Regions from separate parts of the Micromonospora sp. M71_S20 genome, predicted to be linked through region 1. Evidence: riboswitches for the same ligand, from Rfam matches in the RefSeq annotation. Region 1 holds a riboswitch; the other holds the start of a gene.
What was found. A riboswitch is a leader RNA that binds a small molecule or an ion and turns the genes downstream of it on or off. The one in region 1 is predicted to bind glycine.
Positions count from the first base shown of each region.

Region 1 (10,778 bases):
ACCCAGGAGGAGGTCCGGGCGCTGGCCGCGCGGGCGCGTACCGCACAGGCCGGGTGGTGCCGGGAAGGGCCGGCCGGCCGCGCCTCGGCCCTGCGCGCGGCGGCCGACCGGCTGCGCGACCGGGCCGACGCGGTCGCCGACCTCGTCGTCCGCGAGGTCGGCAAGCCGGTGAGCGAGGCCCGCGCCGAGGTGGACCGCGGCGCGGCCATCCTGGACTACTACGCGCAGGCCTGCTATGCCGCGACCGGTGACGTGCTGGCACCCTCGCTCCCGGCGCACCAGCCCGGCCTGCTCTTCACCGAACGCCGCCCGCGCGGCGTCGCCGGGCTGGTCACGCCGTGGAACTTCCCGCTGGCCATCCCGCTGTGGAAGGCCGCACCGGCGCTCGCCACCGGCAACGCCGTGCTGCTCAAGCCCTCCCCGGACGCGCTCGCCTGCGGCGAGGCCGTCGAGGGGCTGTTCGAAGGGCTGCTGCCGAACGGACTGCTGCACGTCGTACCGGGCGGGACGGAGACCGGACGGGCGGTCGTCGAGGCGAGCGACGTCGTCTCGTTCACCGGGTCCGCGACCGTCGGCGCTCAGGTCACGGTCGCGGCCGCCCGCGCCGGGCTGCCGGTGCAGGCGGAGATGGGCGGCCAGAACGCGGCCCTGGTGCTGCCCGACGCGGATCTCGGGCAGACCGCCGCGCTCCTGGCCAACGCCGCGATGGGGTACGCCGGGCAGAAGTGCACCGCGACCCGGCGGATCGTCGTGGTGGGCGACGCGCGGGAGTTCACCGAGGCGCTGGTGGCCGCCGTGGCGTCGTTGCGGTTCGGCGATCCGGCCGAGGCGACCGTGGTCGCCGGCCCGGTGATCGACGCGGCGGCGCGCAGCCGGGTCCTCGAGGCCACCGAGGCCGCGCGGGCGAGCGGGGCGCGGCTGCTCACCGGCGGCACAGGAGGCCCGACCACCGCCGACGACGGCTGGTACGTCGCGCCGGTGCTGATCGACGGGCTCGACCCGGCACACGCCGTGGCCCGGGAGGAGACCTTCGGGCCGCTGGCCACGATCCTGGCCGTGCCGGACCTGGCCAGCGCAGTCGACCTGGTCAACGACGTGCGGTACGGGCTGGTCACCTCCGTGCACGGCCGCGACGTCGGAGCGCTGCTCGACGCCGCCCGGCGGGTCGACACCGGCCTGATCCGGGTCAACGCGCCGACGACCGGGGTGGACTTCCACGCGCCATTCGGCGGCGAGAAGGCCTCCAGCTACGGCCCGCGCGAACAGGGCACCGCCGCCCTGCACTTCTACACCTCGGTTCGCACCGTCACCTTCGCGGCGCCGCCGCGACCCAACTGACCCACCCCACCCACCATCCCCGTCAAGGAGCCGCTGTGACCCGCGCCGACCTGCGTACCGGCAGCCACGACCTGCCGGTCAGCCCCGCGCTCGAGGAGTTCATGTCGTCCGGCTGGGCGGACACCGAGCAGTACGACCTGCCGGTCGACGAGGTCGCCGGCTGGGCCGCGACCCGGCGTGCGCGCCTGCACGACCTGTTCGCCGGCCAGCGCCTGGTGGTCCCGGCCGGGGGCTACAAGCAGCGCTCCAACGACCAGAACTTCCGCTTCCGACCCCACTCGGCCTACACCTGGCTGACCGGCGATCAGTCCTCCGACGGCGTCCTGGTGATCGAACCCGACGGAGAAGCCACGCTGTTCCTGCGCCCACGCTCGGGGCGCAAGGACGGCGAGTTCTTCCGGGACCGGGTCTACGGCGAGCTGTGGGCCGGCCGGCGCCCCACGCTGGGGGAGAGCAGCCGGCGGCTCGCCCTGCCGACCCGCCACGTCGCCGAGCTGGCGCCGGCGCTGGCCGGGGCGCACACGCCGACCCGGGTGCTGCGCGACGTCGACCGGGGCGTCGACGCGCTGCTCGGCGGCGGGGCCACCGCCGGCGATGCCGAGTTCGCCACGGTGCTGGCCGAACTCCGCCTGCTCAAGGACCCCTGGGAGATCGCCCAGTTGGAGCAGGCGGTGGCCACCACGACCCGGGGCTTCGAAGACGTGGTGCGGGCGCTGCCGATGGCGATGCGTACGTCCGAGCGGTATCTGGAGGGGGTGTTCTGGCAGCGCGCCCGGCTGGAGGGCAACGACGTCGGCTACCAGTCCATCGTGGCCGCCGGCGCGCACGCGGCGACCCTGCACTGGAACGACAACGACGGGCCGGTCCGCGACGGTGACCTGCTGCTGCTCGACGCCGGGGCGGAGACCCGGTCGCTGTACACCGCCGACATCACCCGGGTGCTGCCGGTCTCCGGCCGGTTCAGCCCCCTGCAGCGTGATCTGTACGAGCTGTGCCGGCGGGCCAACGACGCCGCGCTGGAGTGCCTGCGGCCGGGCGCGCGGTTCCGGGCGTTCCACGAGGCGGCGATGACCGTGCTGGTGCACGGGCTGGCGGATCTCGGGGTGCTGCCCTGCACGCCGGAGCAGTCGTTGGCGGAGGACAGCGGCCTGCACCGCCGGTGGACCCTCTGCGGCTCGGGCCACATGCTCGGTCTGGACGTGCACGACTGCGCCGCCGCCCGGTCCGACACCTACCTCGACGGCCGGCTGGCGGCCGGCCACGTGCTGACCGTGGAACCGGGACTGTACTTCCAGCCGGACGACGAACTCATCCCCGCCGAGCTGCGCGGGCTGGGCATGCGCATCGAGGAGGACGTGCTGATCACCGACGACGGATACCGCATGCTCTCCGACGACCTGCCCCGCCGCGCGGACGACGTCGAGGCGTGGATGCACCGCATCGCTTCATGACCACCGCCAGCCCGGACGTCGTCGTCATCGGGGCGGGCATGGTCGGCGTCGCCTGCGCCTACTACGCCGCCCGCGCCGGACTGACCGTCACCGTGGTCGACCGGGGCGGAGTGGCCGCCGGCACCACCGGCGCCGGCGAGGGCAACATCCTCGTCTCCGACAAGCCGCCCGGGCCGGAGCTGGCGCTGGCCCGCCACTCCGTCGCCCTGTGGCGGGAACTCGGGGAGACCCTGGGCGCGGAACGGATCGAGCTGGAACACAAGGGCGGCCTGGTGGTGGCCGCCTCGCCGGCCGAACACGCCGCGCTGCGGGCGTTCGCCGCGAGCCAGCGCGGGGCCGGGGTCGAGGCGTACGAGGTTGCCGCCGACGCGTTGCCCGACCACGAGCCGCACCTGGCCCGGGACCTCGCCGGCGGCGTGCACTATCCGCAGGACACGCAGGTGCAGCCGATGCTGGCCGCCGCACACCTGCTGCGCGCCGCCCGGGTGCGGGTGCTGACCGGGACCACGGTCGTCGGTGTGCGCCGCGACGCCGCGGGAGCGGTCCGGGGCGTGGTGACCGACCGGGGAACGCTGCACACCACGACGGTGGTCAACGCCGCCGGCGTCTGGGCCGGCGAGGTCGCCGCCCTGGCCGGCGTCGAGCTGCCGATCCTGCCCCGTCGCGGCTTCATCCTCGTCACCGAGGCGCTGCCGCCACTGGTGCGGCACAAGGTGTACGCGGCCGGCTACGTCGCCAACGTCGGCCGCAGCACGGGCGACCTGGAGGTGTCGCCGGTGGTGGAGGGCACCAGGGCGGGCACGATCCTGATCGGCTCCACCCGGGAACGGGTGGGATTCGATCCGACCTTCCCGCTGCCGGCGCTGCGCCGGCTGGCGGCGGGAGCGGTCCGGCTCTTCCCGGTCCTCGGCCGGGTCTCGGCGATCCGCGCCTACCGGGGGTTCCGGCCCTACAGCCCCGACCACCTGCCGGTGATCGGCGCCGATCCCCGGGCGCCGGGCCTCTACCACGCCGCCGGCCACGAGGGGGCCGGGATCGGTCTCGCCCCGGCCACCGGGCACGCCGTCGCGGCGCTGCTGACCGGGCGCCGCCCGGACGTGGACCTACGACCATTCGCCCCGGAGCGCCATGATGTTCACCTTTGACGGCCGCCCCGTCCCCACCGACGGGCGACGGACGATCGCCGCCGCGCTGCTCGCCGCCGGCGTCCGCTCGTGGCGCCGGACCCGGGTCGGTGGCCGACCCCGGGGGATCTTCTGCGGGATCGGAATCTGCTTCGACTGCCTGGTCCGCGTCAACGGGGCGTCGTCTCAGCGCGCCTGCCTGGTCATCGCCCGCCCGGGCGACGTGGTCGAGACCCACGACGACGGGCCGCGGCCGTGACCGCGTACGACGTGGTGGTGATCGGCGCCGGACCGGCCGGGCTGGCCGCGGCGGCCTCGGCGGCGCGGGCCGGCTGCCGGGTGGCGGTGCTGGACGCCGGGCCACGGCCGGGCGGGCAGTTCTGGCGGCACCGGCCCGACGCGGACGGCAGCGGCCACCCCGACTGGTCGACGTTCGCCCGGCTGCGTGGGCAACTCGGCCGGGTCGACCACCGCGCCGACGCCGCCGTCTGGTTCGTCGAGTTCCGCCGGGCCACGGCGGGCTGCACCGATCCGGAGTTCACCGTGCAGACCCGGTCGGGGGCGGTGCGCGGGCGCCGGCTGGTCGTCGCCACCGGCGCCCACGACCGGGTCGTGCCGTTCCCGGGCTGGGACCTGCCCGGGGTGGTGACCGCCGGCGGCGCCCAGGCCCTGCTCAAGGGCCAGGGGGTGACCTTCGCGCGGCGGATCGTGGTGGCGGGAACGGGACCGTTCCTGCTGCCGGTCGCGACCGGCCTCGCCGAGGCGGGCGGCACCGTCGTCGGCGTCTACGAGGCGAACGACCCGGCGGGGTACGCCCGCCACCTCCGTGCGGTCGCCGGCGCGGCCGGCAAGCTCGCCGAGGCCGGCCGGTACGGCTGGCGGATGCTCCGGCACACGGTGCCCTACCACCGCCGGATGGCGGTGGTGGCCGCGCACGGCACCGACCACCTGACCGGGGTGACCGTCGCCCCGGTCGGTCCCGGCGGCACCGTGTCGGTCGGCACCGCACCGAGGTGGAGTGCGACGGCCTCGCGGTGGGCTTCGGATTCACCCCGCAGGTGGAGTTGGCCGTGGCCCTGGGCTGCGCGACCCGGCTGGACTCCGACGGCAGCCTGGTGCTGGCCGTCGACGCGGCCCAGACGACCTCGGTGCCGGGGGTGTACGCCGCCGGTGAGGTCACCGGCGTCGGCGGTGCCGCCCTGGCGCTGGTGGAGGGACAGCTGGCCGGGGGCGCCGCCGCGCTCTCTCTCAGCCGTCCGCCGCCCTGGTCGGCCCGCCGGCACGACCGCCTGCTGCGTGCCCGGCGTCGGCTGCGCCGGTTCGCGACGGCGCTGCACGCGGTCCATCCCGTGCCGGCCGGCTGGCCGGACTGGTGCGCCGACGACACGCTCGTCTGCCGGTGCGAGGAGGTGCCCGCCGGAGCGGTCCGGCGGGCGGTGCGGGAGCTGTCCGCCACCGACGCCCGTGGCGCGAAGCTGCTGACCCGGGCCGGGATGGGCTGGTGCCAGGGGCGGGTCTGCGGCTACGCCACCGCCTGCCTGGCGGCGCGGGAGGCGGGCCGGACGGCCGGTGCGGCCGACCTGGCCGGGTACGCGTCCCGTCCGCTGGCGCAGCCGGTCACGCTCGACGAACTCGCCGCCGAGGAGTGAGAGTCACGCGGCGTCGCCGGTCACGTGGTGACCGGCGACGCTTCCTCGCAGCCGGGCCGGGCCCGGCCGGTCGCGCGACCTGCGGGTGTGGCCGCCGCGCGAGCGCTGACTGCCACACCCGCAGGTCGTGGCGCGGGTCCTCAGTACTCCGACCGCACGGTGACCCCGCTGAACGCCTGCTTGGCGTGCAGGCTGACGTAGTGGTAGCCGGGGGCCGGGTTGTTGATCGTGATCGTCTCACCGTTGCCGCTGGTGACCGACCGCTGGGTGTACGTGCTCGTGGTGGCCCAGCCGCTGGGGCTGTAGTACAGGTCCGCGTCGCCGGTGCCACCGGACGAGGTGATCGTCAGGCTGGCGGTGCCGGCCGGAACCTGGAGGTAGAGGTAGTGCAGGTTCCCGGCGGTGGCCTGGAGGTTGCCGCGCTGACAGTTGCGGCCCAGCGCCCGCAGGTCGCCGCCGGTGCACTCGGGCAGCGCGGCGGGGTCGCCGGTGACGGTGACGCTCCGGGAGGTCCTGGCGGTGGCGCCCTTGTCGTCGGTGACGGTGAGCGTGACCGGGTACGTGCCGGCGGCGCGGTAGGTCTTCGTGGGGTTGGTCGCCGTCGAGGTGGTGCCGTCGCCGAAGGTCCAGGACCGGGCGGCGATGCTGCCGTCGCCGTCGGTGGACTGGTCGGTGAAGGTGGCGCTCAGCCCGGTGGTGGCAGACGTGAACGCCGCGACCGGGGCCTGGTTCGCGGGCGGGTTGGTGGCGCCGCCGCAGTTGCCGGCCGAGCAGGCGTCGAGCCAGGCGTACCAGTCGGCGTCGTAGCGGCTGCCGATGGTGTCGGTCAACAGCGTGCGGGCGGCGTTCCAGTTGCCCGTGCGGTAGTGCCCGAGCAGCGTGGTGACGTCGCCGCGGTGCGACTGGAGCATGTACCGCACCGCCAGGTAGCCCCACCGGTAGACGCGGGTGGTGTCGTGGCTGTACGTGGTGTCGAAGAGCGTACGCAGCGGGTATGTCTTCTTTCCGGCCTCGGTGATCGCGGTGCCGTAGGTCAGCTCCCGGTACGAGTACGACACGTACTCGGCGAAGCCCTCGATCCACCAGATGGTGGGGGTGGCGATGTTGTCGGTGAAGTCGCCGTACATGTTGAAGCGACCGTCGAGGTAGTGGGTGTACTCGTGGTTGAGGTTCCAGATCTCGAAGGTGGGGCGCAGCCACTCCGCCTCGTAGGCGATGAAGCGCGGCTGGTTCCCGGCGACCGCCGGGTCGCCTTCGAGGTACATGCCGCCGTTGTTCGTGTCGATGCCGAACATCGGCCCGCCGTACGTCTGGTAGTCGGCGCTGGAGTCGAAGACCACCACCTCGATGGTCGTGTTGCGGTCGTCGGCGACCGGACCCTTGTCCGCCGCCACCGAGTGGAAGTAGGCGTCCTGGTTGCGCATGCTCGCGCACGCCCAGTCGAGCTGGGCGGAGGTCATCTGCTGGGCGCGGACGCGGATGGTGCTGCCGCAGGTGAAGGTGACCGGCAGGATCGCCGCGGCCAGGCGCGCCTGGAGGTCGCAGGTGTCGTAGTAGGCGCAGTTCGGCTTGTCGTAGTAGTCGGTCATCTCCGCGACGCCGACCCAGAGGGTGGCGGTGGAGCCGGTCATCGCGCTCAGGTCGAGCAGGCCCCGGGCCAGCGGCCGCACCTTCGACCGCAGGGCGGTGTGCTGGAGGAAGCGGCCCAGTTCGCGGCCGGCGTTGGAGACCAGGTAGCCCCGGTCGGTGCCGAGCAGGGCCCGTTTGCCGGTGGCGAAGGCGTACAGCGTGTCCAGCACGCTCGGATCGGCGGTGACGGCGCTGACGAACTCGGGCAGCTGGTGGCCCCGGAACAGCACGGTGTGGACGTTGTTGACGGCGTTGAGCATCCACGACGAAGAGTCGTACGAGCTGTTGTAGCCGGTCAGCAGCCGCTTCACCACGTACAGGTAGCGGGCGTTCTCCTCCGCGCTGTCGATGAGGGTGACCGCCTCGGCCAGTACCTCGCCGTTGACGTCGTTGACGTCGCCGGAGCGGCCGTTGGCGAAGAACGTGTCCAGCCCGGCGCGGATGGCGGTGCGCAGGGTGGGGCCGTACGAGCCCACGGTGGCGGGGTGGTTCCACTGCACGTAGTACCCGGCCCGCAGGTACAGCACGAGCTGGGCGGTACCCGTGCCGTTGGTGCCGTCGTAGGAGGCGGCGTTGTCCCGCAGCCCGTACGCCACGCTGGTCATCTGCGCCTCGCGGAAGGCCTGGGAGGCGTCGCTTCCGGAGAGGCTGAACAGGGTGTTCACGCAGTCGGTGGTGGACGCCCTGATCTGCTGCACCAGGGCGCTGCCGGTCCGGCTCGTGAAGTCGCCGACCGCGCAGGGCGCGGCGGCCGCCCCGCGCGTCGACGGGGCGTTGCGCCGCCCACCGTCGTCGGGCCGGTCGTAGTCGCGGCGCAGTTCCTCGCGGGACGAGGGAAGCGGGGCCCGCTCGCTCAGCGGCAGCGGCGCCCGCCGGACGTGGGCGTCGCCAGCGCCGGAGCCGAGGCCGGCGTCGCTCGGGGCGGCGCCGGTCGGCCTGGGTGACGCCGCGTGCGCGGTGCCGGAGGAGGCCATCGGGGTCAGCCCGAGCGCCAGCGCCAGTGCGAGCGGGACGGCGGGCCAGCCGCGTCGGTTTCGTGTTCTCGTGGTTCTCACGGGTCGCCTCCTGGCGTTCGTGGTCCGGCCCGCTGGCCGGCAGGTGGTGGCGGTGTGGGGTGGCTGCGGCGTCGATTCCCGTCGATCAGGTTGGGGTCCGCGCTGTAGGTGGCCAGTACAATGGCACACATCACACATCGTGTAAAGAAATCGCCGATGATCGATATAAGTGACGATCCGACTACGTTCCGTTGCCGTTGACAGCCGCTCAGGCGGTCGCCTACGGTCTGCGGGCAACCCACAAGTACATAGACGCCGTTCGAACCCGCGCGGGAGAGATCCCGACCGTCCGTCGGGGCGCCGAAGGAGCAAACTCCCAAGAAACTCTCAGGCCCCGTTACCGCTCGGGTGAGGCGAACTCTGGAAAGCAGACGATCAGTCGTCTCACCCACGGTGCAAGCCGCCAACCGGCGGTGAAGCTCTCAGGTCGATGACAGAGCGGGAGGCAACCGACCGTACGACGCGACCGCGTCGGGACGAGGGAGGCCTCCGTGCATCAAAGTCCGACGACTCTGCTCCACCCACCCCTGCACGCCGTGCACGCCGAACTCGGCGCCCGGTTCACCGGCTTCGCCGGCTGGTCGATGCCGCTGCGCTACGGCAGCGAGACCGCCGAGCACCGCGCCGTACGCGAACGTGCCGGCCTCTTCGACCTCAGCCACATGGGGCAGCTCGAGGTGTCCGGGCCGCACGCCGCGGCGGCGCTGGACCAGGCGCTGGTCGGGCACCTGTCGGCGGTGCCGGTCGGCGGCGCCCGCTACACCATGCTCTGCGACGAGACCGGCGGCGTGCTCGACGACCTGGTCGCCTACCGGCTCGCCGCCGACCGGTACCTGCTGGTGACCAACGCCGTCAACACCCGCACCGCGCTGACCGCGTTGCACCTACGCTGCGCCGGACACGCGGCGACCGTCGCCGACCACACCGCCGGGCGGGCCATCATCGCCGTGCAGGGCCCACGTGCCGCCGACACGGTGCGCGCCGTGGTCGGCGCGGAGCCGACCCGACTCCGCTACTACACCGCCACCGCCGTGGACGTCGGTGGACGGCCGGCGATCGTCGCCCGTACCGGATACACCGGCGAGGACGGCTTCGAGTTCTTCCTCCGGGCCGCAGACGCGGAAGACGTCTGGCGCGCGCTGCTCGCCGCCGGCGCCGGGCACGGGCTGACGCCGGCCGGGCTGGCCTGCCGGGACACGCTGCGCATCGAGGCCGGGATGCCGCTGTACGGGTGCGAGCTGCACCAGGGCGTCACCCCCTTCGAGGCGGGCCTGGGACGGGTGGTGTCCTTCACCAAACCGGGCGACTTCGTCGGCCGGGCCGCGTTGGCCGAGCGCCGGGACGCCCGGGCCGCCACCGTCCTCGTGGGACTGACCGGGACCGGGCGACGCGTGCCGAGGACCGGCCATCCGGTGGTCGCGCTGGCAGACGGCGTACCGGCGCGACCCGTCGGCGTGGTCACCAGCGGCGCGCTGTCACCGACGCTCGACCGGCCCGTCGCGATGGCTTACGTCCACGCCGACGCGATCGAGGCCCGGTCCCGGCTGGGCGTCGTCGTCCGAGGAGACACCGAGCCGGTGCGGATCAGCCCGCTGCCGTTCTACCGCCGTCCGCGCTGACGCGAACCGACCCATCCCCCCAGGAGTGACGACCATGGACGTACCCGCGCGTCTGCGCTACAGCCGCAACCACGAATGGATCGACGACACGGCCGAACCGGCGGCCGTGGGCATCACCGCGTTCGCCGCCGCCGCCCTCGGCGACATCATCTACGCCGAACTGCCCGAGCCGGGCACCCACCTGAGCGTGGGCGAGGTCTGCGGCGAGGTGGAGTCCACCAAGTCGGTGGCCGAGCTGTACATGCCGGTGAGCGGCGAGATCGTCGCCACCAACGAGGCGGTCGTCGCCGACCCGGACCTGATCGGCACCGACCCCTACGGGGCGGGCTGGCTGGTGCGGGTGCGGCTGACCGACGCGCCGGCGCTGATGACCGCCGACGAGTACCGCGCCTACCTGGCCGACGCCGACACGGCCGGTGCGGCATGACCCTCCTCGACCGTGAACTGATCGACGTCGACCCGGAGATCGCCGAGGCGGTCGCCGCCGAGCTGCACCGGCAGCGGCGGACCCTGGGCATGATCGCCTCGGAGAACCACGCGCCCCGGGCGGTCCTGGAGGCGCAGGGCTCGGTCCTCACCAACAAGTACGCCGAGGGCTACCCCGGCCGGCGGTACTACGGCGGCTGCGAGCACGTCGACACCGTCGAGCGCCTGGCGATCGAGCGGGCGAGGCGGCTCTTCGGCGCCGCGTACGCCAACGTGCAACCGCACTCCGGCAGCCAGGCCAACGCCGCGGTGATGGCGGCCCTGCTCGAACCCGGGGACACCATCCTGGGCCTCGACCTCGCGCACGGCGGCCACCTGACCCACGGGATGCGGATCAACTTCTCGGGCCGGCTGTACCGGGCGGTGGGCTACCAGGTGGACGCCGAGAGCTTCCTCGTCGACATGGACGCCGTCGAGCGGCTGGCGC
Region 1 is NZ_RCCV01000001.1:3,906,347-3,917,124, forward strand. Features, by position in the region: gene DER29_RS16770 (aldehyde dehydrogenase) at 1-1,338, shown strand, start outside; gene DER29_RS16775 (aminopeptidase P family protein) at 1,374-2,789, shown strand; gene DER29_RS16780 (FAD-binding oxidoreductase) at 2,786-3,934, shown strand; gene DER29_RS16785 ((2Fe-2S)-binding protein) at 3,918-4,172, shown strand; partial or broken gene DER29_RS36290 (NAD(P)-binding protein) at 4,190-4,654, shown strand; gene DER29_RS35415 (NAD(P)/FAD-dependent oxidoreductase) at 4,927-5,562, shown strand; gene DER29_RS16795 (collagenase) at 5,703-8,246, opposite strand; glycine riboswitch at 8,507-8,599, shown strand; gene gcvT (glycine cleavage system aminomethyltransferase GcvT) at 8,738-9,865, shown strand; gene gcvH (glycine cleavage system protein GcvH) at 9,900-10,292, shown strand; partial or broken gene glyA (serine hydroxymethyltransferase) at 10,289-10,778, shown strand, end outside.

Region 2 (10,778 bases), 250 kb from region 1:
CCGACGGTGGCGGCGACGCGGCAGGAGGACCTGGTGCGGATCCTGTACGACCTGAATTCGCGGGAGGTCCGGCTGCGGCAGGACATCGCGACGCTGGAGGAGAGTCAGCGGCAGTTGCGTTCGGGTCAGCAGGGGCGGCAGGCGGCGTTGGAGGAGGCGACGCGGCGGGCCGACGAGTTGGGGATCCTGGCGGGGACGTTGCCGGCGACGGGGCCGGGGTTGTCGGTGCGGTTCGAGGCGGGTGAGAAGCCGATCTCGGCGTCGCGGGTGTTGGACGCGGTGCAGGAGTTGCGGGGTGCGGGCGCGGAGGCGATGCAGATCTCGGGTGGTGACCGGGCGACGGTGCGGATCATCGCGTCGACGTTCTTCCTGGACGGGGAGGGCGGGTCGTTGGTGGTGGACGGGCGTCGGTTGACGGGTCCGTTCACGATCACGGTGATCGGTGATCCGGCGACGATGCGTACGGCCTTGAACATTCCCGGCGGGGTGGTGGCGTCGGTGACGGGTGACGGCGGTAAGTTGATCGTTGAGGATCGTGAGGCTGCCGAGGTTTCGGCGCTGCACGCGCCGATCAAGCTGGAACACGCCCGTCCGGTCTCCTGACCGGCGCGGCTCGCACCGGGTTTCCGGTGCGCCGATGGATGAAGGACGCGTCTGGTGATTCCTGAGGATCTGCGGTATACCGCCGAGCACGAGTGGGTGGCGGGTGACGGCGGCGGCACTGTCCGGGTCGGCATCACGCACTTCGCGCAGGACGCCCTGGGTGACATCGTGTTCGTCCAGCTGCCCGATGCGGGTGCGGTGGTGGCGGCCGGTGAGTCGTTGGGTGAGATCGAGTCGACGAAGAGCGTGTCGGAGATCTACGCCCCGTTGAGCGGTACGGTGGCGGCGCGCAACGAGGCGCTCGGCGACACCCCTGAGGTGGTCAACACCGATCCGTACGGTGCGGGTTGGTTGCTGGAGATCACCCCGGACGATCCGGCGGCGGTCGACGGTCTGCTGTCCGCGGACGCGTATCGTGAGCTCACCGAGAGCTGAGTGCGTCCCCCTCCGGGCGTGGCGGGTGTTCCGCGCGTCCGGTTGCCCTGCATTTCGGCGCTGGCTAGGCTCGCCCAGTCGACCGAGAACCAAATAGTTCAGCGTTGCGGAATTGCCTTTCCGGGCACGGGGAGCCAGCCGCCGGGTGTTGGAGTGCCCGGCGGCCAGACCCGCCATTACCCGACGCCGACCGAACAGATCCGTGAGGTGGTCCCATGACGCGCCCAGACGACGAGTTCCCCCCACTCGACGTCACTTCGACGCTCAATCTCGGTTCGCTCGACGAAGTGCTGGAGGGGCCGGACACCGATGTGGTGCCGAGCCGGATGTCCGGTTCGTTGCCGCCGGGTATGGCGCTGCTGGTGGTTCGCCGGGGTCCGAATGCGGGTGCCCGGTTCCTGTTGGATCACGACGTGACGACCAGCGGTCGTCACCCGGACAGTGACATCTTCCTCGACGACGTGACGGTGTCGCGACGGCACGCCGAGTTCCACCGTGACGGTGGGACGTTCACGGTGCGGGACGTGGGAAGCCTGAACGGCACGTACGTGAATCGGGAGCGGGTCGAGGCGGCCACGTTGAGCAATGGTGACGAGGTGCAGATCGGCAAGTTCCGGGTGGTGTTCATCGCCGGTCCGCGTCCCGAGGAGGGGGCCGGCCGGGGGTGAACGAGCCTGCGGCCTCCACGCCGCCCGAGGCGGCCCGCGCCCGTCCGCTGATGAGCATCGGCGAGGTGCTGGGTCAGCTGCGGGTCGATTTCCCGGACGTGACCATTTCGAAGTTGCGGTTTCTCGAGGCCGAGGGCCTGGTGGAGCCGCAGCGGACGGCGGCGGGTTACCGGAAGTACAGCTGGGACGATGTGGCGCGGTTGCGGTTCGTGCTGACCGCGCAGCGGGACCAGTATCTGCCTTTGCGGGTGATCCGTGACCAGTTGGCGCAGTGGGACGCGTCCGGGGAGTCGCCGGGTCGGCAGCGGCCGACGTTGGTGGCGGTGGGTCCGGACGGTGAGGTTCCGGGGCGGGTGCCGGAGGAGCCGGTCGGGTCGCCGCAGGTGCGGCTCGGCCGGTTGGATCTGGTGGCGCGTAGCGGGATCGACGAGTCGACGCTGGGCGAGTTGGAGCGCCTCGGTGTGGTGGTGTCGGATCCGCCGGGTTGGTATGACGACGATGCGTTGATCATCGCGCGGGCGGTGGCGGGTTTGGCGGCGTACGGGTTGGAGCCGCGGCATCTGCGGGCGTTCCGGACGGCGGCGGATCGGGAGGTTGGTCTGTTCGCGCAGTTGGTGGCGCCGTTGGCGCGGCAGAGTGATCCGGCGGCGCGGGCGCGGGCGGCGGAGACGGCGCGGGAGTTGGTGGCGCTGTCGCAGCAGTTGCATGCGGCGTTGGTGCGGGTGGGGTTGCGGTCGACGTTGGGTCGGTGATCCGGCGGGGGCCGTGCGGAAAGATCTTCCCCGGGAAGCGTGCCGTAGGCTTGCCGGGGTAACCCCTTTCTGGCGCGGGCGTGTGCGGGTAGCGCGTGGGACGGCCGTGTCGCGGTCCGTGTACCGTGCAGGGAAGGGCGCGGTGCGGCGTAGGTGACAACGACACGGAGGCGGCGGTGCGCGAGCTGAGCGTGGTCGGAGTTCGGGTGGAGCTGCCCAGCAACCAGCCGATCGTCCTGCTCAGGGAGGTCGAGGGGGACCGCTATCTGCCGATCTGGATCGGTGCGGTCGAGGCGACGGCGATCGCCTACGAGCAGCAGGGGGTCAAGCCGGCCCGGCCGCTGACCCATGATCTTCTGCGGGACGTGTTGGCGGCGTTGAAGGCGCCGTTGCGGGCGGTGGAGATCACCGAGTTGAAGGAGAACGTCTTCTACGCGGATCTGTTGCTCGGGGACGGGGTGCGGGTGTCGGCCCGGCCGAGTGATTCCATCGCGTTGGCGTTGCGGGTCGGTGCGCCGATTCGTTGTGCCGAGGAGGTCCTCAGCGAGGCGGGGATCGTGATCCCGGACGAGCAGGAGGACGAGGTGGAGAAGTTCCGCGAGTTCCTGGACCAGGTGCGTCCGGAGGACTTCGCCGGCTGAGTCCGGTCTTCTGCGGGGTGTCACGTTCAGTGATGTTCCGGTGCTGTGGGTGATCTTCGTTGTCGTGTCGCGGCGTGTCGCGGCGGCTCCTGCGGGGCAATTCCTCAAGGCGGCTATAGGGTTGCCGTGTCGAGGGGTGCACGTCCCGGAAACGACGTGTCACCGCACTGGCGGGGAGGTTGTCCGGATGCACGAGCCGCGAGATTCCGATCCGGGTACGGAGCTGGACGAGCCGGGTGTGGCGCCGCCGGGGTGGGCGACCGAGGGTGACGGTGCCGTGGGGTACCGGGGCGTGACGGCCTGCCACGCGGTGGGGATCAGCTACCGGCAGTTGGACTACTGGGCCCGTACGGGTTTGGTGGTGCCGAGTGTGCGCGACGCTTCGGGTTCGGGCACGCAGCGGTTGTATTCGTTCCGGGACCTGGTGGTCCTGAAGGTGGTGAAGCGGCTGCTGGACGCCGGGGTGTCGTTGCAGAACATCCGGAAGGCGATCGAGGCGCTGCGCTCCCGTGGGGTGGAGGACCTGGCGGGCATCACGTTGATCTCCGATGGCACGACCGTGTACGAGTGCCGGTCGCCGGAGGAGGTGGTCGACCTGTTGCAGGGTGGCCAGGGCGTGTTCGGTATCGCGATCGGTGGGGCGTTCAAGGAGATCCAGGGTTCCCTGTCGCACCTGCCGTCGGAGCCGGCAACGTCGGTGGAGCCGCAGGTGGCGGCGGAGCCGGTGGGTGACGAGTTGGCGGCGCGTCGGGCGCGTCGTCGGGCGGGTTGATCTCCGGCGGCTGGCCGGGTGCCCTTCGGTGGTGTTCCGGGAGGGCCAGGAGCCGCCGCCGTGATGTCCAATGTGGTCCGCCTGTGGGCAAATGCCGACTGTGGACACCTTGGGCAGGAGTCGCCTTGTTGACAGTCATTGCGTCGCCGTGAATCCTGTGTGCGGCGTTCGCGGCCTTCGGGCGCATATCACCGTTCGTGATGTGCCGTGTCGGTTCGGCGAACCTGTACGGGACGACGCAGAAGGCGGCGGTGACGCCGGCCCGACGATCGGATTTGAACGAGAGTGCAGACTGACTATCACGTCAACGCAATGATCTTGGATGCCAGTGAGCGTGCCGCGGACGGCAACGCGTCGGGCTGTCCGGTGGCTCATGCCTCCCGGACACAGGATCCCCTGGTGGAGGACGTCGCGGCGGAGGCCGTCGAGTTCTTGCAGCTCTATCACGCGGAGCGACGGCTGCCGGGCCTGATCGGACGGATCGCGGAGGTCCGGGAGGAGATCGCGCTGACCGGCACGTACCGGCACACCACGGAGGAGTTGGCGTACGGGGCGAAGGTCGCCTGGCGGCAGTCGGTGCGTTGCGTGGGGCGGGTCCGGTGGGCAGGGCTGAAGGTCCGTGACCGGCGCGGGGTGACGACGGTGGCGGGCATCTCGCAGGAGTTGGCGCAGCACCTGGCGGTGGCGGACAACGGGGGGCGGATCCAGTCGGTGATGACCGTGTTCGCGCCCGACCGGCCGGGGGTGGGGCCGCGGGCGCGGATCTGGAACGACCAGTTGATCCGGTACTGCGGGCATCGGACGGACGACGGGTCGGTGCGGGGTGATCCGGCGCAGGTGGCGATGACCGATGCGGCGCGGCGTCTGGGGTGGCGTCCGCCGGTGGTACCGGGCCGGTTCGACCTGTTGCCATGGGTGATCGAGACGGCGTACGAGGACCCGACGGTGGTGGAGGTGTCCCGGGACCTCGTTCGGGAGGTCGCCCTGGTGCATCCGGAGTATCCGTGGTTCGAGGATTTGCGGCTGCGTTGGCATGCCCTGCCGGTGATCAGCAACATGCGCTTGCGGATCGGTGGGGTGGACTACAGCTGTGCTCCCTTCAACGGTCACTATCTGAGTGACGAGATCGGTACGCGCAACATGGGGGACCGGAGCCGCTACGACCAGTTGCTGCCGGTGGCCCGGGGGCTGGGGTTGGACACCTCCCGTGAGGACAACTTGTGGCGCGAGCACGCCGTGCTGGTGATCAATCAGGCGGTGTTGCACTCGTTCCGGTTGGCCGGTGTGCGGGTGTCGGATCCGCACACCGAGTCGGAGCAGTTCATGAGGTTCTGCGAGTTCGAGGAGCGGGCGGGTCGGCCGGTGCATGGTGACTGGTCGTGGCTCAACGGCAGTGTGGGGTGGGCGGCGTTGCATGCCGTGCACCACCGCTACTACGACGAGAGGATCCCGAACCCGAACCTGTGGCAGGCGGACCGTGCGTACGGGCCGTCGGGCGTGTTGCAGTCGACCCTGCGGCAGCGTCATGACGTCGCTCGCCGGCAGGAGGGCTGAGGCATGGATGTCGCGGCGTTACGCCAGAGTTGGGCCCAGTTCTGCGTGGCCGGTCCGGAGGCGGCGAAGCACTTCTACGCGACGTTGTTCGTGATCGCGCCCGAGGTCCGCACGATGTTCCCGACCAACATGGAGTATCAGCAGGACAAGTTGCTGGCGGCGTTGGGGCACGTCATCACCCACATCGACGACGAGCGGGTGGTGACGTCGTTCGCGCAGCGGTTGGGGGCTGACCACCGCCGGTTCCGGGGGGAGGACCGGCAGGGTCGGCCGGTGCCGATGGCGGAGTGGCACTACAGCCAGGTCGGGCAGGCGTTGCTGTTGACGTTGGAGCGGTTCCTCGGGCCACGGTGGACGCCGGCGCTGCGCGCGGAGTGGGCCGCGGCGTACGAGTTGGTGGCGCGGTTGATGCTGACCGGGGCGGCGGAGGCGGTGCGGTCGTCGCCGCCGTACTGGGAGGCGGAGGTGCTGAGGGTGCAGCGGCGGCGGTCCGACGTGTGTGTGTTCACGGTCCGCCCGAACTATCTGTGCGAGTACCTGCCGGGGCAGTCGTTGCCGGTGCAGGTGCCGCAGTTGCGGACGTGGCGCTATCTGTCACCGGCGAACGCGCCACGCCCGGACGGGACGATCGAGTTCCACGTCCGCGCCACGGGTCGGTTCTCCACCCATCTGGTGCGCAAGGTGCGCGAGGGCGACCAGTTGCTGTTGGGGTTGCCGGTGGGTGAGGCGTTGGCGTCGTACGACCGGTCACCGCATCTGCCGCTGCTGCTGGTGGCCGGGGGCACCGGGCTGGCGCCGTTGCGGGCGGTGGTGGAGGCGTTGCAGCGGGGACCGGGACGTCCGACGACTCTGGTGGTGGGCGGCAAGACGCCCGACGACCTGTATGACGACCGGGCGTTGCGGGAGTTGGCGGCGATGCCGCCGGCGGGGTCGTGGCGTTCCGGTGAGGTCGGTGGGTGGCTCCGATACGTGCCGACGGTCGAGAGCGGCTGGCAGTGGCAGGGTGCGATCGGTACGGCCGGTCACACGGCGGCGCGGTTGGGTCCGTGGCGGGACACCGAGGTGCTGGTGTGCGGCAGCCCGGAGATGACCCGGGAGACGATCAGCGCCCTGGCCACGGCGGGGGTGACGCCAGAGCGGATCCTGACCGAAAGTTACGATCACTCCCTCTACCCACCTCTGGCGAGCGCGGCTGCCGCCGCGCCGTCCGATGTGATCTGGACCGGTGCGGCTCCCGCCACACCGCGCGACTTGAGTTGGACAGGTGCGCGATGAGCATCGACCACGGTGACCGGGTGGTCGCCGATCCGCACGGTGAGCTGACCCGGTCCGTGGCCGCGCTGGAGGCGCGTCGGTTCCGGGGCAGCCGGTGGCTGCCGGCCGACGAGGTCGCCGACCTGGCCCGGTCAGCGGACGAGCGGGTGGCGTTGCTGGGTGGTGAGGTGGACCGGCTGCGGCGGGAGAACGAGGCTCTGGCGCGGCAGGTGGAGATGTTGCGCCACGGCGCGTTGCCCAGCACCGCCCCGCAGGGCCCGGACCCGATGGTGATCGAGTTGGCGGTGCGGGCGCAGGACGAGGCGAACCGGACGATCAGTGAGGCCAGCGCGGAGGGCGCGGAGATCATCGCCGACGCGCGGCGGCAAGCCGAGGAGATCATCGCGGAGGCGCACGTGTTGGCCGGGGATGCTGCCGGCCTGGCGGGGAACGAGGGGTTGCCGCGGCAGGTGCGGGAGTTGGAGGGCCGACAGGTGGCGTTGGTCGCGGCGGTGGCGGCGGCGCAGCAGCACCTGAGCCGGTGGCAGGCGTACCTGTCGGAGCAGTCGGAGCAGTTGCGTACCGATGCGGCGGCTGCCGGGGCCCTCAGCGCGCAGCTGCGTGCGGTGGTCGGCGAGTAGCGGCGTCGGGTCAGTGCCGGTCGACGGCGGCGACGGCGTCGGCGATGGGGGTGTCGCCGGCGACGACTTCCAGGATCGCGCCGGCGCTGTGCGGGTGGTAGAGCAGGGCGACCAGCACCCGGGCGACGTCGGTGCGGGTCACGGCGCCCGAGGGGGCGTGTCGGGCGAGGGTGATCCGCCCGGTGGGCGCGTCGTCGGTGAGCCGGCCGGGTCGCAGGATCGTCCAGTCGAGGTCGCGGCCGGTGAGGTCGTCCTCGGCGGCCTTCTTGGCCCGCAGGTACGCCGCGAACACCTCGTCGGTGCCGGCGGGTGGTTCGCCTTCCACGCCCACCGAGGAGACCAGCAGGTAGCGGCGCACGTCGGCGCGTTGCGCGGCGTCGGCGAGCAGGACGGCGCCCGCCCGGTCGACGGTGTCCTTGCGGTCGGCGCCGCTGCCGGGGCCGGCGCCGGCGGCGAAGAGGACGGCGTCGGCGCCCCGCAGGTGTGCGGCGAGGTCGTCGACGCCGATGTGTTCGAGGTCGGCCACGACGGGCTGGGCGCCGGCGGCACGCAGCGCGGCGGCGTGGTCGGGGTTGCGGATCAGGCCGACGGCGGTGTCGCCGCGTCCGGCGAGTTCGCGGTGGGTCAGTTGGGCGATCTTGCCGTGTCCTCCGGCTATGACGACGCGCATACCGCCAACCTAGCCGCCGTTCCGCCACGGCGTGGCCGGTCGACGGGGCCCGGGCGTTCGCCGGAGGGTGGTTGCCTGAGGCAGCATGGACGGGTGACGGAGACGATCGACGCGCTGGCCGGCCTGGTGGCCGGCGGTGGTGTCGTGGTGTTGAGCGGGGCGGGGCTGTCCACCGAGTCGGGCATCCCGGACTACCGGGGGCCCAGTGGCGCGGCGCGGCGGCACACCCCGATGACGTACCAGGCGTTCACGCGCGACGCGCAGGCGCGGCGGCGCTACTGGGCGCGCAGCCACCTGGGGTGGCGCACGATCGCGCGGGCGGCCCCGAACGAGGGGCACCGGGCGGTGGCGCGGCTGCAACGCGGCGGGCTCATCGAGGGGATCATCACGCAGAACGTGGACGGGCTGCACACCGCTGCGGGCAGCCCGCAGGTGGTGGAGCTGCACGGCCGCCTCGACGAGGTGGTGTGCCTGGACTGCGGCAACCAGACCTCGCGGGAGGAGTTGGACCGGCGGCTGCGGGAGGCGAACCCGGACTTCGACGCGCGGGTCGCGGCGGTCAACCCGGACGGTGACGTGGATCTCGCCGACGACGAGGCAGCCGGCTTCCGTACGGTGGACTGCACGTTCTGCCGTGGCGGCATGCTGAAGCCGGACGTGGTGTTCTTCGGGGAGACGGTGCCGGCGGCCCGGGTGGCCCGCTGTTTCGCGCTGGTGGCGCGGGCGCGGCTGCTGCTGGTGCTGGGCTCGTCGTTGACGGTGATGTCGGGTCGCCGGTTCGTGGTGCGCGCGGCGAAGCTGGGCGTTCCGGTGGTGATCGTCAACCAGGGGCCGACGCGGGGCGACGGGTATGCGGCGTTGACCGTCGACGCGCCGCTGGGCCGGCTGCTGCCGGCGCTGGCCGACCGGACGGCCGGCGCTGCGGTGCCGGTGGGGCTGACGGGCGTCGGCCGGTAGCGGTCCCGGCGGGGTCGCGGGGCTGGTGGGTGATCCACCGTCGCCCGCGCCCGGCGGGGGTACGACCTCCGGTGGGTGATGCGGCGCTGGTAGCGTTGACCATGCCGGCAGCACCCACGTGGGAGAGACCGCCCAGCAGCACCCCGGGCGGCGCCGAAGGGGCAAATCCTCCCCGGAACCTCTCAGGCAAAAGGACCTCGTGGGCAGGCACTGTGGAGCGCCTCGCGGGCGCGACAGAGGGGGAGGCCGACCTGTCGACCTCGCCCCCGGGAGCGCCACCCATGACCGTAGAGCAGTTCGCCGCCCGCCACATCGGCCCCGATCCGGACGACGAGCGCCGGATGTTGGAGGCCGTCGGCTACGGCTCGATCGACGAGCTGATGGACGCGGCGATTCCCGAGGTGATCCGTTGGCACGGCACCCTGGACCTGCCGGAGCCGGCCAGCGAGCACGACGCCCTCGCCGAGCTGCGGGCCCTGGCGGCCCGCAACACGGTCGTGGCGTCGATGATCGGTCTGGGCTACCACGGCACGCACACCCCGGCGGTGATCCGCCGCAACGTGCTGGAGGACCCGGCCTGGTACACCGCGTACACGCCGTACCAGCCGGAGATCAGCCAGGGGCGGCTGGAGGCGCTGCTGAACTTCCAGACCATGGTCACCGACCTGACCGGGCTGGCCACGGCGAACGCGTCGATGCTCGACGAGGGCACCGCCGCGGCCGAGGCGATGACGCTCGCGCGCCGCGCGTCGAAGAGCAGGAGCCCGGTGTACGTGGTCGACGCCGACACCCTGCCGCAGACCATCGCGGTCATCACCAGCCGGGCCGAGCCTCTCGGCATCGACGTGCGGATCGTCGACACCGGGCGCGACGAGTTGCCGGCGGAGTTCTTCGGGCTGCACCTGCAGTACCCGGGGGCGTCCGGGGCGGTGCGTGACCAGGCGGGTCTGGTCGAGGCCGCGCACGCCGTCGGGGCGTTGGTCACCGTGGCGGCGGACCTGCTGGCCCTGACGCTGCTGCGTGCGCCGGGGGAGATCGGCGCCGACATCGCCGCCGGCACCACCCAACGTTTCGGCGTACCGATGGGCTTCGGTGGGCCGCACGCCGGCTACCTGGCGGTACGGGCGGGGCTGGAGCGGATGCTTCCCGGCCGGCTGGTGGGGGTGTCGCGCGACGCGGACGGCAACCCGGCGTACCGGTTGGCGTTGCAGACCCGGGAGCAGCACATCCGGCGGGAGAAGGCGACCAGCAACATCTGCACCGCGCAGGTGCTGCTGGCGGTGATGGCCGGCATGTACGCCGTCTACCACGGCCCGGACGGGCTGCGGGAGATCGCCCGCCGTACCCACGACATGGCGGCCCGGCTGGCGGCGGCGCTGCGGGGCGTGGACGCCGTCGAGGTGGTGCACGAGACGTTCTTCGACACCGTCCTGGTGCGGGTGCCCGGCGGCGCCGAGGCGGTCGTCGCCGACGCCGCCGCCCGGGGCGTGAACCTGCGGCTGGTCGACGCCGACCACGTGGGGGTGTCCTGCGACGAGACGACCACCCTCGCGCACCTGCGGAAGGTGTGCGACGCGTTCGGGGCCACCGTCGTCGGTCGGCCGGTGGCCCTCGCGGACGCGCCGGCCGAGGGCGCGTTGCCGGCGGGGCTGGCCCGCACGTCGGACTTCCTCACCCACGCGGTGTTCCGCAGTCACCACTCGGAGACGGCGATGCTGCGCTACCTGCGGCGGCTGTCGGATTTCGACTACGCCCTGGACCGGGGCATGATCCCGCTCGGGTCGTGCACGATGAAGCTCAACGCCACCACCGAGATGGAGCCGGTGAGCTG
Region 2 is NZ_RCCV01000001.1:4,154,100-4,164,877, reverse strand. Features, by position in the region: gene DER29_RS17885 (DUF881 domain-containing protein) at 1-603, shown strand, start outside; gene gcvH (glycine cleavage system protein GcvH) at 658-1,038, shown strand; gene DER29_RS17875 (FHA domain-containing protein) at 1,254-1,706, shown strand; gene DER29_RS17870 (MerR family transcriptional regulator) at 1,757-2,458, shown strand; gene DER29_RS17865 (bifunctional nuclease family protein) at 2,635-3,099, shown strand; gene DER29_RS17860 (MerR family transcriptional regulator) at 3,287-3,871, shown strand; gene DER29_RS17855 (nitric oxide synthase oxygenase) at 4,184-5,425, shown strand; gene DER29_RS17850 (globin domain-containing protein) at 5,429-6,700, shown strand; gene DER29_RS17845 (hypothetical protein) at 6,697-7,320, shown strand; gene DER29_RS17840 (SDR family oxidoreductase) at 7,331-7,990, opposite strand; gene DER29_RS17835 (NAD-dependent protein deacetylase) at 8,084-8,947, shown strand; glycine riboswitch at 9,057-9,155, shown strand; gene gcvP (aminomethyl-transferring glycine dehydrogenase) at 9,229-10,778, shown strand, end outside.
Region 2: linked by a shared signal. The riboswitch ahead of gcvP (aminomethyl-transferring glycine dehydrogenase) and the one ahead of gcvT (glycine cleavage system aminomethyltransferase GcvT) in region 1 are both predicted to bind glycine.